DNA from 2 places in the Silanimonas algicola genome. Region 2 is predicted to be linked to the other one. Evidence: riboswitches for the same ligand, from Rfam matches in the RefSeq annotation. Region 2 holds a riboswitch; the other holds the start of a gene.
What was found. Region 2 has a riboswitch for cobalamin ahead of ACYVAK_RS13630 (ribonucleoside-diphosphate reductase subunit alpha). Riboswitches for the same ligand answer to the same signal wherever they lie in the genome.
Positions count from the first base shown of each region.

Region 1: another riboswitch for cobalamin. It lies ahead of ACYVAK_RS01870 (TonB-dependent receptor domain-containing protein); the one in region 2 lies ahead of ACYVAK_RS13630 (ribonucleoside-diphosphate reductase subunit alpha).

Region 1 is NZ_BAAHAS010000001.1:372,774-380,495, forward strand. Features, by position in the region: gene cobS (adenosylcobinamide-GDP ribazoletransferase) at 1-193, opposite strand, end outside; gene cobT (nicotinate-nucleotide--dimethylbenzimidazole phosphoribosyltransferase) at 190-1,299, opposite strand; gene ACYVAK_RS01865 (CPXCG motif-containing cysteine-rich protein) at 1,367-1,549, shown strand; cobalamin riboswitch at 1,573-1,754, shown strand; gene ACYVAK_RS01870 (TonB-dependent receptor domain-containing protein) at 1,898-3,706, shown strand; gene ACYVAK_RS01875 (DUF1631 domain-containing protein) at 3,810-6,248, shown strand; gene ACYVAK_RS01880 (PilZ domain-containing protein) at 6,245-6,604, shown strand; gene ACYVAK_RS01885 (FAD:protein FMN transferase) at 6,661-7,656, shown strand; gene pepQ (Xaa-Pro dipeptidase) at 7,718-7,722, shown strand, end outside.
Region 2 is NZ_BAAHAS010000003.1:786,933-794,654, forward strand. Features, by position in the region: gene ACYVAK_RS13610 (hypothetical protein) at 1-457, shown strand, start outside; gene ACYVAK_RS13615 (hypothetical protein) at 561-701, shown strand; gene ACYVAK_RS13620 (TonB-dependent receptor) at 950-3,298, shown strand; gene ACYVAK_RS13625 (PepSY-associated TM helix domain-containing protein) at 3,336-4,373, shown strand; cobalamin riboswitch at 4,430-4,638, shown strand; gene ACYVAK_RS13630 (ribonucleoside-diphosphate reductase subunit alpha) at 4,710-7,127, shown strand; gene ACYVAK_RS13635 (ribonucleotide-diphosphate reductase subunit beta) at 7,136-7,722, shown strand, end outside.

The sequences.
Region 1 (7,722 bases), on a different contig from region 2:
CGGCCGCGCTGAGGGCGCCGACCAGCAGGCCTACGGCGGGAAACCACTTCGCGGCGTCGTTCAACCATTCGGGGCGGAAGCCGTCGAACTGGGGCGTGGGCAGCCGGGTGAAGAACTGCACCGCCAGCCAGAAGCCCCGCCACTCGCGACGGATCACGCCGATCGAATCGGGGGTGTCGGCGCCGGGGCTCATGCGCGATCCGACACGCCCGCGCTATCGAAGGTGGCCATCTCAGCCAGCAAGGCGCAGGACGCGCGCAGCAGCGGCAGGGCCAGCACTGCGCCACTGCCCTCGCCGAGGCGCAGGCCCAAGGACAGCAAGGGTTCGGCGTCGAGCCTCGCCAACCAGCGCGCATGCGGCGCTTCGGCCGAGACGTGGGCGAACACGAGGAAAGGCTTCAGCGCCGGATCGATCGCCAGCGCCACGGCCGCCGCTGCGGTGGCGATAAAGCCATCGACGACCACCAGCACGCGGACCGAGGCGGCACCCAGCATCGCACCAGCCATCATCGCGATCTCGAAACCGCCAACGGCGGCCAGGGCGCGGAGCGCGACCTCCGGCGATGCGGCGACGAAGGCTTCCGACGGCCGGCCATCGAGACGGTTCACCGCCAAGGCCCGCCGGACGACTTCGACCTTCCGCGCGAGGCCCGCTTCATCCACGCCCGTACCGCGGCCGACGCACTCGGCCGCATCAAGACCCGTCAATGCCGCCATCAGCGCTGCCGAACTCGTGGTGTTGCCGATGCCCATCTCGCCCAACACCAGCACGGACTGCGCGGCGAGCTCCCGGCCGATCGCCACGCCCGCATCCAGCGCCGCGACGGCCTGCGCCACGCCCATCGCTGGACCTTGAGCGAAATTCGCGGTGCCGTCGTCGATGCGCCGCGACAGCAGCATCGGATGAGCCGCCAGAGGCGAGGCCACACCGGCATCGACCACCGCCAGCCGCGCATCGAACTGCCGCGCGAGCACGCTGATGGCTGCACCGCCGGCGAGGAAGTTCGCGACCATCTGGGCGGTGACCGCCTGCGGGTACGGCGATACCCCCTCGGCGACGACACCGTGGTCACCGGCGAACACGCGCACATGGGCCTCTGCCATGCGCGGGTCCGCCCGGTCCTGCACCAGCGCCAGCTGCAGGGCGAGGGCTTCGAGCCGACCGAGCGAACCCGGCGGCTTGGTCTTGGCATCGAGCGCGTGGCGCACGCGGCGCGCGAGTTCGCCGTCGGGTTCAAGCCGCGGCAGCATGGGCGGCTGGAACAAGCCATGGCGCATCGGACGGGCAGCGGTCGGCATCGGTATCGGCAGATTCACGGAACGCAGGACAGGGCGCGCAGTATGGTGGCCGTTGGAGGTTTTTCCCATGCTGCGATCCCGCACCATCGACTGCCCCTACTGCGGCGAACCGATCCAGGTGGAGATCGAGCCGGCCGACGAGGCGCAGCGCTACATCGAGGACTGCCAGGTGTGTTGCCGGCCGATCGAGTTCGAGCTGCGGCCGGGCAGTCGCGGTGGACGCCTGCGGGTGTTCCGCGACGACGAGTGAGCCGGCGCCTTCACCGATCCGCTACACTCTGCCGCGCTGAAGGTGTTCGGGAAGCCGGTGTGACTCCGGCACTGCCCCCGCAACGGTAATCCGCTGCCAACCTGCCAGATCGCCACTGGGGCCCACCCTGGGAAGGCGGCAGGTCGCGATGCATCCTGCATCGCAAGCGGAGAGTCCGGAGACCGGCCTTCAGACCGTCGACGCGCCGCATCCCGGGTGCGTCAGCGGTCATGGCGCGCTGCGGTGGGCGGCGAGGCGTGGACGCGGCCCCGCACCGACGCGGCCGCTCGACGTCCTTGCGTTCCCGCTCGCGCCCCCGCGGGTGTGCGCTGCAAACCAAGGATCGCCATGAACCGTTCTCCCCTCACCGCCGGCCTCGCGCTGGCGCTTGCCGTTCCCTCCGCCGCGGCCGCGGCGGCCGATTCCGCCGAAACCCTCGACGCCGTCGTGGTCACCGCCACCCGCTCCCCGGCGCCGGTCGCACGCGGGCTGGCCGCGACCACAGTGCTGGATCGCGCGGCCATCGAGCAGGCGCAAGCCCCGGACCTCATCGACCTTCTCGCGCGCCAGGCCGGCATCGACGTCTCGCGCACCGGCGGGCCCGGCTCGCTGTCCACGTTGTTCCTGCGCGGCGGGAACTCCAACCACGTGCTGGTGCTCGTCGACGGCGTGCGGGTGAATTCGGTGCAGCAGGGCCAGTACGACTTCGGCAGCCTCCCCATCGACCGCATCGAGCGCATCGAGATCGTCCGCGGTCCGCGCGCGGCGCTGTGGGGCTCCGACGCCATCGGCGGCGTCATCCAGATCTTCACCCGCGATCCCGGACAACGCGGCGCGCAGGTGCGCGTGGGCAGCTTCGACCGCTCGGAAGTCGCCGCCCAGTGGGGCGTTTCCGGTGAGCGCGGCAGCGTCGGCCTCGGCGGCGGGCTGCAGGACGTCGGCGGCTACAACGCCAGCACGCCGTCGAGCTTCAGCTTCGACCCGGACCGCGACGGCTTCCGCAACCGGCACGTGAGCCTCGGCGGTCGCACCACGCTGGGCACGCAGGCCCTCGGGGTGAACCTCCTCTCCACCGTGGCCGACATCGAGTTCGACCGCGGCCTGACGCAAGCGCATTCGGCCAGCGGCGGCGCGACGCTCGGCGGCCCGCTGGCCGCGCGCTGGTCGCACAGCCTCGCGCTGGGCGAGGCCCGCGAAGACCTCAAGACCCTGTCCAGCTTCGGCAGCCGTTTCGAAAGCCGCCGCCGCTCGGTCGACTGGCTGCATGACCTCGCCCTCACCGACCGCCATGCGCTGCTGTTCGGCCTGAACCACGTGGACGAGGACGCCGTCTCGCGCAACGCGACCAACGCGGTGGTCTACGACCGCAGCCGCGGCAACACCGGCCTGTTCACGGCGTGGCGTGGGACCGTCGGCGCGCAGCAGTGGGATCTCGCCGCGCGAACGGACGACAGCAGCCAGTTCGGCCGCACGAACACCGCCCAGGCCGCGTGGGGCCTTGCCCTCGGCGACGGCTGGCGCTTGCGGGCAAGCTGGGGCCAGGGCTTCCGCGCGCCGAACACCAACGAGCTGTATTCGCCGGGCTTCGGCGGACTGTTCGCCGGCAATCCGGCACTCGGCCCGGAGCGCTCGCGCAGCGCGGAGCTTGGCCTCGGCTGGCAGGGGACAACGGCGACGCTGGCGCTCTCCCTCTACCGCAGCCGGGTGACCGACCTCATCGCCTTCACGGGCCCCACCTTCGGCGCCACCAACATCAACCAGGCGCGCCTCGACGGCGCCGAGCTGGACGGGCGCTGGCAGCTGGGGCGGATCGACCTTCGAGGCAACCTCGGCTGGCAGCGGGCGGAAAACGCCGCCACCGGTGCCGCCCTGCTCCGCCGGGCCCCTCGCAAAGCGGCCCTGAGCGTCGATATCCCCGCCAACGCCTGGCTGCGATTCGGGCTCGACGCCACGGCGGCCTCGCGCCGCCAGGACTTCGACGGTGCGCTGGCCGGCTACACGCGCTTCGACCTGAGGGCCGAGGCCGCGCTCGGCGAGGACTGGGCCCTGCGCGCCCGGGTGGAGAACCTCTTCGACCGGCGCTACACCTTGGCCAGCGGATTCGCCACCCCGGACCGCAGCCTGCTCGTGGAGATCACCTGGCGCCCGGATCGCTGATCCGGCCACCACGCCTTCACACCGCCGCCCCGGCCCGGGGCGGCGACAACGGTGGCTGCCTGCTATATTCAGTTTCGTTGACTTTTCGCAATGGAACGTGCGCATGCCCGGCCCCGCGGCCTCCAGCTCGAACACCCCTGCCGGCCTCTCGAAAAGCACCCTGCCCCGCAAGGTGCGGCAGATCCTGCAAGGGTTCTACGAACTGGCGGCCGACGCGTTCGAGCGCGAGCTCACCGGCGCATTGAACGAATTCGAGCAACAGGCGTTCAACAACGCCGAGCAGGCCCGCAGCAACAACATCCAGGTCCGCTGGCTGGAGACGTTGCGCACCGTCCGGCGGACGCGACCCGACCTCGTGCCCCGCTTCCTGCAGGGCGTCGAGGCGCAGTTGGCGGCGATCCGCGAACCGTCGGCCACCGAGGCGGAGCGGGTCACGCAGCGCAGCATGGCCGAGCTGTCGCTGATCGAAGCTTCGGAAATGGACGAGTCGACGACGCTTGCGGAGATCGGCAGCCGCATCGAAATGCGCCACAGCCTGCCGATCTACCTGCTCGGCCAGCGCTTCGGCGTGCTGGCGGGCAAACCCGCGTTCGATGCGGAAGCCCTGCCTGTCGGCCCGCAGACCCTGTGCAAGATCCTGCGCACGGCGGCGGCGAACCTCGAGATCTCCTCCGAGCACCGCGTGCTGCTGTACCGCCTGTTCGAACGGCAGATGCTCGTCGAGTACGGCCGCTTGCTCGAAGCGCTGAACAACCACCTCATCAAGCACGGCGTGCTCCCGGGCTTGCAGTACATGCCGTTCCGCAGTCCGGCTGCCCCGCAGGCGCGTCCCGCGCCGAAGCCGGCGGACGGGCGGACAGCCGAGGACGAGGCGGCGGCGAAAGCCGCTGAGACGCCGGACGGCCGGACGACCGCACAGGCCCCGGCCTATGGCCGCAGCACCGGACAGATGCCGGCCTACGGGCGTCCGACCGGCCAGCCGGCGGCAACCGCGCGCGATGGCGGCGAGAGCGAAGCGCCGCTGCCCTGGCTGCTGCCCGGCGAACCGGCGGCCTGGGCCCCGGCCAGCCCCTCGGCCGCGGCGATGCCGCTGCCCGAGTTCGACCAGATCCGCGACCTGTTGACCTCGCGGCGCTCGATGCTCTCCAAGCTCTCGGGCGGCGGCGCGCCGGCAGGCCCGAGCGGCCCGGTGCACCAGCCCGCGCCGCAGGAAGTGCAGCACGCCCTGAGCCTGCTGCAGCCGAGCACCGCCACCTCGGTCAACATGGGCGGGCGCATCGTGCCGCGCACGGTGGCGCACCTGAAGCAGGACCTGCTGGCGCAGCTGCGGCGCAGCGCCCCCGCCGGCGAAACGCCGGTGCTGCCCGACGAGGACAACGACACCTTCGACCTCGTCGGCATGCTGTTCGACGAGCTGGTCAAGGACGTGCGCCCGAGCAGCCAGGCGTCGACGCTGCTGACCAAGCTGCAGGTGCCGCTGCTGCGCGTCGCGCTCTCCGACAAGCGCTTCTTCAACGACAGCCACCACCCGGCGCGGCAGATGCTCAACGCCGTGGCCGAAACCGGCGCCTACTGGCTCGGCGACGACGACGCGGATGGCGCCCTCGTCTCCAAGATGCAGGGCCTCGTCGACCGCACGCTGCGTGATTTCGACGGCGACATGTCGCTGTTCGAGTCGCTGCTGAAGGACCTGAGCTCGCACCTGCAGACGATCGCACGCAAGGCCGAAGTGGCCGAGCGGCGCCACGTCGAAGCCGCACGCGGCAAGGAGCGCCTCGCGCAGGCCCGCGACCGCGCCGCCGACGCGGTGAAGGAGATCACCGAGGGCAGCGAGCTGCCGGTGTTCACGCGAACGCTGTTGAACCAGGCGTGGACCGACGTGATGGCGCTGACCTCGCTGCGCCACGGCGAGGATTCGCCGGCGTGGACGCAGCAGCTCGAGACGGCGAAGAAGCTGGTCAGCCTCGCGAAGCCCGGCGCCGCCGCCGCGGCGGAAAGCGAAGCCCCCGCCCTGCAGAAGGAGGTCGCCGACTCGCTGCGCCAGGTGGGCTACCACGAGGCCGAATCGGACGCGATCGCGAAGCGCCTCATCGCCCCGACCACCGAAGCCGCCGCCGACGACGCCGCCAGCCGCACCGAGCTGCTGATGCGCATGAAATCGGCGAGCCGCCTCGGCACCACCGAGAAGCCGGCGAAACCGAAACCCGAGCAGCTCACGCCCGAGGTCATGGCGCGCGTCGCGCAGATCAAGACCTTGGCCTTCGGCACCTGGTTCGAGTTCGTCACCAACGCACAGGGTGACCGCGTGCGCCGCCGCCTGTCCTGGTATTCGCCGGTGAGCGGGACGGCCATGTTCGTCAACCACCGCGGCCAGAAGATCGGCGACCAGAGCATCGAGCACCTCGCCATCCAGATGGCCAACGGCCAGGCCCGCCTCGTGGAGGAGGAAGCGAAAGTGAGCCTGCTCGACCGCGCCTGGGGCGCGGTGATGAAGACACTCTCCGGCTTCGGCGGCGGCAAGCCCAAGGAGGCCGTGGCATGACCGGCCCGCACAGCGAGTACCGCCGCGCGAAGCGTCGCCGCGCCACGCACGACATCGCCGTGATCGACAACATGACCGAACAGGTGATCGGCAAGATCGGCAACCTGTCGGAATCCGGCGTGCTGCTGATCCTCGGCGCACCACCCTGCGCCGATGCGCTGTACCAGCTGCGTTTCGACCTGCCCGTCGGCGGCGGTCGCCCCCTCGAGGTCGAGGTCGGCGCGCACGAGCTGTGGCAGGACGACGCCGCCGCGCCGGGGCAGGTGTGGGCCGGCTTCCGCTTCATCGACGTGGCCGCGAACTCGCTGCAGAACATCCGGCAGTGGGTCGACCAGCCCGGCAGCGACTACGTCTGAGCCGGGCCGCGTGGCTCGGCGCGGCGCTGCTGGGGCTCGCCGCCTGCCAACCCGCGATGCCCTTGCGCGACGCCTGGCCGGTGTTCGGCAGCACGGCGGAACTGCAGCTGCCCGCTCGCACCGACGAGGCGCGTCGCGTCGACGCCCTGCGCTCGCTTGGCGCGCACTGGCAACAGCGCGAGCGCGACTGGCACGCCTGGGAACCCTCGGCCCTCACGGCCTTCAACGACGCGCTCGCCGCGAAGGGTGAAGCCGAAGCCCCACCGGCACTGCGCGGGCTGATCGCGCGCAGCCGCCCCCTCGTGGCCCGCAGTGGTCGTGCCTTCGACCCTGGCGTCGGGAGGCTGGTGGCGGCCTGGGGCTTCCACACCAGCGACTACCCGATCCGCACGCCGCCACCCGACGACGCGACGCTGGCCGCGTGGGCCGCGCGGCCCGATTCCCTCGACGACCTGCACTGCGATACCGACTGGCGCTGCACCAGCGCCGCGCCCGCGCTGCGGCTCGACTTCAACGCCATGGCGGAAGGGCTGGCCTTGGAGGAAGGCGCGACGCAGCTGCGCCGCCTCGGCGTGGCGCACGCGCTGCTGAACCTCGGCGGCGACGTGCTGGCGCTCGGCGACCACCACGGCGCGGCGTGGCGGGTGGGCCTCGATGACGGCGAGGGCGGCGTGCTCGGTGGCGTGGCCTTGCGCGACGGCGAGGCCTTCATGAGCTCGGGCCGCTACGCGAAGTACCGGGAGTCGCCGGACGGCGAACGCTGGCCGCATGTCCTCGACCCGCGCACGGGGCGCGCGGCGACGGGCGCACGCCTCAGCGCCGTGCTGCACCCCGACCCGGTGCGGGCCGATGCCGCGGCCACCGCCCTGATGGTGGCCGGGCCCGAGGGCTTCGAGGCCACCGTGCGCGGCATGGCGCTGGGCTGCGCCCTGCTCATCGATGCCGACGGCCGGGCTTGGTTGACCGCCGGCATGGCCCGTCGCTTCGCCTGGCAGCGCGACGTGCCGCAGGCGGCACGCATCGACGCGGGCGAGGGCTGCGACACGCCATGACGGCCGCTGCGGCACAATCGGCGCATCGCGATCCGCGCACCTGCCGCCGAGCCTTTCCGCCATGTC
Region 2 (7,722 bases):
CCAGACGCCGCCGCCCTCCGCCAACAATCCCGCCACCGCGGAGACGCTTGACGCCGTCATCGTCATCGTCATCGTCATCGTCACCGCCACGCTCGAAGACACGGCCATCGATTTCCGTAACGCGCTGGGCTTCGGCGCGCGCGCGACGGCCTCGAGCGCGCTGCGCCCCGGCGTGCTCGCCGACTCGGTGACGGTGTCGTGCGACGATGCCGAACGCTTCGTCCGAAACATCGCGTCTTCAATCAACGAGCCAGGCGCGTTGGAGGAATCGCTGGCGCAGGCCAATCTGCGCTGGACGCCCACCGAGGTGACCGAGGTCAATGCGGTGCTGTCGTGGAACAAGCTCGACGCCCCCGCCCTGTACGACCAGGATTCCTGCCGATCAACCGTGCGGTGTACGACGCCCGCTACCGCGACATGTTCAACGGCGGCCGGGCCGTCCGACCCTACCAGATGATCGACGATGCCCCCAAGCGGACCCGCGAGCAGAAGCGCGTGGCCGGGCTGTCGATGCGGCATGACGCCTCCGGTTTCGCTGTTGACGCGGCGCTCTCGGCGAGATGTTCCTCGACAACGTTACCGGCGAGCGGGTGTTCACTTCGACGGCGCACCAGAACGTCGCCTTCGGGGCGGACGGCACCGCCTATGCGGTGGTCGGGCGCCTGCGAGTGGTCGGAATCGAGGCCGGCTATCGGTGGTGAACGAGCCGATGGTGGCGTGAGCGCTCTGACGTGCGCCGGGGATAGCGGCGACGCTGCCCTCCGCGAGGTCTCGTTGGAATGTCGAGGCATCCAGAGGGCAGGCCCGGAGATGCGCCGGAGTACGTTGGGGCGGACGGTGCGGGTGGAGCCGTAAAGCCATCTTCACGATTCATTGCGTACGCGGATGCGTATGATTCGCATATGCAGCCCGGCTGGGCTGGCGCCCTTCGGTTTGTTCAGAGCCCTCCATGACCGCATTCCATTCGACGACCCCGCCGTCGCCGAACGCCCTGTCGTTCGCCATCCGCACCCTGCTCGGCACCGGCCTGCTGCTTGCTGCCGCGCCCGTTCTTGCCTCGCCGTCCCCGGCGCCGGTGGTCGCCGCGTCGAACGACGACGATGCCGGAACGCTGCCCGCGGTGCGCGTCGAGGCGGACGCGAAGCCCTTCGACGCGAACATGCCGAACACCATCGTGACGCTCGACCGCCAGACGATCGAGCGCCGCAACAACGCCTTCAATTCCCACGACGTGCTGAAGTACGTGCCCAGCATCGCGGTACGCAACCGCTACCTCGGGGACCGTTCGTCCAACCTGTCGACGCGCAGCGCGGGCGCGAATGTGTCGGCCCGTTCGCTGGTCTTCGTCGACGGCCTGCCGCTGTCGAACCTGCTGGGCAACAGCGCCGATTTCGCGCCGCGCTGGGGAATGGTCTCGCCCGACGAGATCGAACGCATCAGCGTCGCGTACGGCCCGTTCTCGGCCGAGTATCCGGGGAATTCCGCGGGCGCGGTCATCAAGATCGAGACGCGTATGCCGGAGCGCTTCGAGGCCTCGGCCAAGACCGCCGTTTCGCACCAGTCTTTCGATCTGTACGCGTCGGACACGTCGCACACCAGCAACCTCGTCGAGTTGGCGGTGGGCGACCGGCACGACCGCCTGAGCTGGCGGCTCAATTACGCGCGCTCCGACATCTCCGCCGCGCCCCAAGGCTTCGCCAACCGGCCGCTGTCGACCACGCCGGCCGGCCCGACGGACATCCCGGTCTCCGGCGCGGTGTTCGACGTCGGCCCGAACGGCGCGCCGCGCGCGATCTTCGGCAGCGCCAGCGGCCTGCACGAGAAGGTGATGCAAAGCGCGCGGCTGAAGGTGGAGTACGCCTTCGCGCCGAACCTTGTGGCCACCTACCAGGCTGGGCTGTTCCTCGATGACGACCTGACCGGCGTCGAGACCTACCTGCGCGACGCCAACGGCACTCCGGTGTTCAGCGGCAATGTCAACGTCGGCGGGTTCCGCTACGCGCTGCCGGCCTCGCTGTTCCGCAACAACAAGTTCGACATGGAGCACCTGATGCAGGGCGTCTCGCTGGTCGGCGGCGACGGCGGCGACTGGCGCTGGCAAGTCAATGCGACCGACTACGACTATCGCGAGGACCGTCGCGGGCGTCCCGGCACGGCCTTTCCGGGTGCGGCGCTGGGCGGCGTGGGCACGGTGGTGGACGACAACAGCGGCTGGCGCACGCTGGATGCCAAGGCCACGTGGCGTCCTGACGGCGGGCGGCATCGCCTGAGCTTCGGCGTGCAGCAGGCGCGCTACGGGCTCGACGCCGAGACGCGCAACACCGCGGACTGGCTCCGCGCCGACGGCACGACGCGCATCGACACCTTCGCCGGCACCACGACGACCCGCGCGTTGTTCGCACAGAACGCGATGATGCTGCAGCCCGATCTGGAGCTGACGCTGGGAGGTCGCTTCGAGCAGTGGCGGGCCAGTGACGGCCGGCTGTCGAACGCGACGCGAACAGTCGCTTTCGGCGAGCGGGAGGACGAATTCTTCTCGCCGAAGGGCGCGCTGCGCTACGCGATCAACGACGACTGGGCGGTGCGCGGCGCGGTCGCCCGCGCCTACCGGTTCCCCACCGTCAGCGAGCTGTTCCAGGGCGGACTGACGAGCGTCGGCGTGCTGATCAACAACGACCCGAACCTGACGCCGGAGCGCATCGATGCGCAGGAGCTCAGCGTCGAGCGCCAGCTCGGCAACGGGATGCTCCGTGCCAGCCTGTTCCGCGACGTGGTCGACGATGCCCTGTTCTCGCAGCTCAACGTCGCCACGCTCGTCACCAACATCCAGAACATCGACCGCGTGCGGACGAACGGCGTCGAAGTGGCCGTCGACCTCGTCGACGTGGGCTTGCGGGGTCTGGACGTCGCCGGCAGCGTCACTTATGCCGACTCGCGCATCGTCGCCAACGCCAACAACCCGGCGAGCGTCGGCAAGCGCCAGCCCGGCGTGCCGGACTGGCGTGCCTCGCTGCAGGCCACGTGGCGCGCCAGCGACCGGCTCAGCCTGACGCTGGGCGCGCGCTACAGCGGCACGCAGTTCGCCACGCTCGACAACAGCGAAGTGCGGCGCGACGTCTGGGGCGCCAGCAGCGACTTCCTGATCGTCGACACGCGCGTGGCGTTCCAGATGACACCGAAGGTGATGCTGGCGCTGGGCGTCGACAACCTCACCGACGGCGACTTCTACACGGCCGCGACGAATCCGCACATCTTCCCGCCGCGCAGCGTTCAGGGCGAGGTGAAGGTGAGGTTCTGACGGGTGGTGCAAGGCTGTTTTCGCAAGCCAGAAGCATTTGCAACATAGCCGCGCTGCGGCCTGCCCGCGCACGAAGCAGATCCTGTCGATCGACGAGCCCGCTGCGGGTGCCTTTGCCGCGCGGCTGATGGTGGAGTTCGACGACGGCCGGCTCGGGTTCCTGCACGTTCGCCCAACACCGGCGCCGTGCAGGGCGAGGGCGTGTGGTGGGGGGGCGCAGCGCGTGCTTCGCAACGTGCATCGGCACCTTAACCTGCCCACCAAGGTCGGCGTGCCCCTGGTCTCGGCCCTGGCGCTGCTGATGCTGGTCAGCGTCGTCACGTCCTTCGTCGTCTACAAGGGGTGGTGGCGCGGGTTCTTCAAGCCGGTGCGCATCGCGAAACCGCGCACCCTGTGGGGCGACCTGCATCGGCTGCTGGGCGTCTGGAGCCGGTGGTTCCTGCTGCTGATCGCGGTGACGAGCGTCTGGTACCTCGTCGAGAGCCTTGGCGGCGAGGCGCCAGCGATGCCATCGGTGGATGTCCCCGTGGCAGGCGAGGGCGGCGATGCCTGCGCGCGGTCGCGCCACGCGGGCCAGACGCTTGCCGCGAGCCTCGCTGCCGTGCGTTGTGCCGACCCCGGCCTTGAGATCGAGATGATCGTATTCCCGGCTCAGCGCTCCGGTGCACTGGTGTTCCAGGGCCAACGCAGCGCGTGGCTGGTGCGGCCGCGCGCCACCGCCGCGTGGGTGGGCCCCGCGAGCGGCGAGGGTCTGCTGTGCGCCGACGCGCGCGCCCTGAACGTGCACCAGCGCATCAGCGAGTTGGCCGACCCGCTGCACTTCGGCACTTTCGGCGGCTGTTGGACGAAGATCCCGTGGTTCCTGTTCGGCCTCGCGCTGACGTTCCTTGCCGTGTCCGGTTGCGCCATCTACGCGATCCGCTTGGCCGATCGCGCCAAGGAGAGGCTGGATTGGAAAGGCGGATCGCGCGCCTCCTGGAACGGCATGGGCGGATGGCGCTGGGTGTCGCTCGCCATGGTCGTCGTCGGACTGGTGATGCTGCCGGTGGCGACGGTGTACGCGGGAACGCGGTGACACGATCGCCCCGCCTGCTTGCCCCAATATCTTGTGTTGACGGATCCCGATGACCCCCATAGGCTGGGGTCGTCGGTTCTCGGGTTCGCGCCCGGGATGAAAAGGGAACCCGGTGCGATTCCGGGGCTGCCCCGCAGCGGTATGTGGAAACGACCGCCGTCAATGCACTGGGGGACTCATCGCCCGGGAAGCGACGGCCAGTAGGTGGACGGTGGCCCCGTCCGTGTCCGCGAGCCCGAAGACCTGCCGGCCCACCGCGCGATGCACAACGCGCGGTGCTGCTCGTCATCCCCGAGGGAGGGAGGGCGGCCCGTGCTCCACCACGGAGAACCACCGATGAGTACCTCCACCGCGACGGCGACCGCCGTCGATGGCGAGCGCCTGCGCGCCGCCGACACCTTCGACCTTCGCCCGCCGCACCACGCCCCGGCGATGACCGTCACCAAGCGCGACGGTCGCCGCGAACCCGTCGATCTCAGCAAGATCGTCCGCGCCATCCAGCGCTGCGCGGAGGGGCTCCATGCCGTCGACCCGATGCGCGTGGCCACCCGCACGATCTCGGGCCTCTACGACGGCGCCAGCACCCGCGAGCTCGACGAGCTGTCGATCCGCACGGCGGCGCTACTGACGGCCGAGGAGCCCGAGTACGGGCGCCTCGCGGCGCGCCTGCTCGCCGCCGTCATCGAGAAGGAAGTGGGCGGGCAGGGCATCCACGCCTTCTCGCAGAGCGTGCAGCGCGGCGCCGAGCTCGGCCTCGTCAACGAGCGCCTGCTCGGCTTCGTGCAGGCGAACGCGCGGAAGCTGAACGACGCGCTCGACCGCGCGAACGATGCCCGCTTCGACTACTTCGGTCTGCGCACGGTCTACGACCGCTATCTGCTTCGCCATCCGGAAACGCGGCTCGTCATCGAGACGCCGCAGCAGTTCTTCCTGCGCATCGCCTCGGCGCTGGCGACGGGCGTGGCCGATGCGATCGAGCTGTATGGCCGCATGGCGCGGCTGGAGTACCTGCCCAGCTCGCCCACGCTGTTCAACAGCGGCACGCGCCACGAGCAGCTGTCGAGCTGCTTCCTGCTCGACTCGCCGGAGGACTCGCTGGAAGGCATCTACAAGGCGTATGCCGACGTCGCGCGGCTGTCGAAGTTCGCCGGTGGCATCGGCCTGTCGTTCACGCGCATCCGCTCGCGCGGTGCGCTGATCCGAGGCACCAACGGCCTCTCGAACGGCATCGTCGCCTGGCTGAAGACGCTGGATGCTTCCGTCGCGGCGGTGAACCAGGGCGGGAAGCGCAAGGGTGCGGCCTGCGTCTACCTCGAGACCTGGCACGCCGACATCGAGGAGTTCCTCGAGCTCCGCGACAACACCGGCGACGAGGCCCGGCGCACGCACAACCTCAACCTCGCGCACTGGGTGCCGGACCTGTTCATGCGCCGCGTCGAGGCCGACCTGCACTGGTCGCTGTTCAACCCCAGCGACGTGCTCGAGCTCGCCGACCTGCACGGTGCGGACTTCGAACTCGCCTACCAGGGCGCGGAAGCCCGCGGCCTCGCGCGCAAGCAGGTGCGGGCCCGCGACCTCTACGCGCGGATGATGCGCACGCTGGCCCAGACCGGGAACGGCTGGATGAACTTCAAGGACCGCGCCAACGCCACCTGCAACCAGGCGGCGCGCGCCGGCCACGTGGTGCACCTGTCGAACCTGTGCACCGAGATCCTCGAGGTGACGTCCGCGCAGCACACCGCGGTGTGCAACCTCGGCTCGATCAACCTCGCCCAGCACCTCGGCGAGGATGGCGTCGACTTCGAGCGCTTGGGCGAAACCGTGCGCGCCGCGGTGCGTCAGCTCGACCGCGTCATCGACCTCAACTTCTACCCGATCCCCGAGGCCGCGGCCTCGAACGCGCGCTGGCGCCCGGTCGGCCTCGGCCTGATGGGCCTGCAGGACGTGTTCTTCGCCCTGCGCCTGCCCTTCGACAGCGCGGAGGCGAAGGCGCTCTCGACGCGGATCAGCGCCGAGATCTACTTCCATGCGCTGTCGGCCAGCTGCGAGCTCGCCGAAGCGCAGGGCGCGCATCCGGCCTTCGCCGACACGCATGCGGCCGACGGCCGCCTGCAGTTCGACCTCTGGGGCGTGACGCCGCTGGATGAGCCGCGCTGGGAGGCCTTGAAGGCGCGGATCGCCCGCCACGGCCTGCGCAACTCGCTGCTGGTCGCCATCGCGCCGACGGCGACGATCGCTTCGATCGCCGGCTGCTACGAGTGCATCGAGCCGCAGGTCAGCAACCTGTTCAAGCGCGAGACCCTGTCCGGCGACTTCCTGCAGGTGAACCGCCACCTCGTCGAGGAACTGAAGCGCCTCGGCCTGTGGACGGCGGACGTGCGCGACCGCATCAAGCAGGCGGAAGGCTCGATCGCCGGCATCCACGAGATCCCCGACACCCTGCGGCGCATCTACCGCACCGCGTGGGAGCTGCCGATGCGCGCGCTGGTCGATCTGCAGGCCGCGCGCGGCCCGTACATCGACCAGAGCGCCTCGCTGAACCTGTTCATGGAGAGCCCGAGCATCGGCGCGCTGAGCTCGATGTACATGTACGCGTGGAAGCAGGGCCTGAAGACCACCTACTACCTGCGCTCGCGCCCGGCCACGAAGATCGCCAAGACCACGGTCGCCGCCAGTGCCGCCACCGCGCCCGACGACACCGCGGCCGTCGTGTGCTCGCTCGAGAACCCCGGAAGCTGCGAGGCCTGCCAGTGAGCGCCGCCATGAGCCCGAAACTCCTCGACCCCGGCTTCGACCTGACCCTGCGGCCGATGCGCTACCCGCAGTTCTTCGCGATGTACCGCGACGCCATCCGCAACACGTGGACGGTGGAAGAGGTCGACTTCGCGCCCGACGTGCAGGACCTCGCCACCAAGCTTGGGGCCGCGGAGCGCCACCTGATCCAGCGCCTCGTGGCCTTCTTCGCCACCGGCGATTCGATCGTGGCGAACAACCTCGTGTTGAACCTCTACAAGCACATCAACGCGCCGGAGGCGCGCATGTACCTGTCGCGCCAGCTCTACGAGGAGGCGCTGCACGTGCAGTTCTACCTGACGCTGCTCGACGCCTACCTGCCCGACCCGGCGGAGCGGGCGAAGGCCTTCGCCGCGGTGGAGAACATCCCCAGCATCCAGGCCAAGGCCGCGTTCTGTTTCCGCTGGATCGATTCGATCCAGTCGCTGGACCGCTTGGATACGCCGGCCGACCGCCGGCGCTTCCTGCTCAACCTCGCCTGCTTCGCGGCCTGCATCGAAGGCCTGTTCTTCTTCGCCGCCTTCGCCTACGTGTACTACCTGCGTTCGCGTGGCCT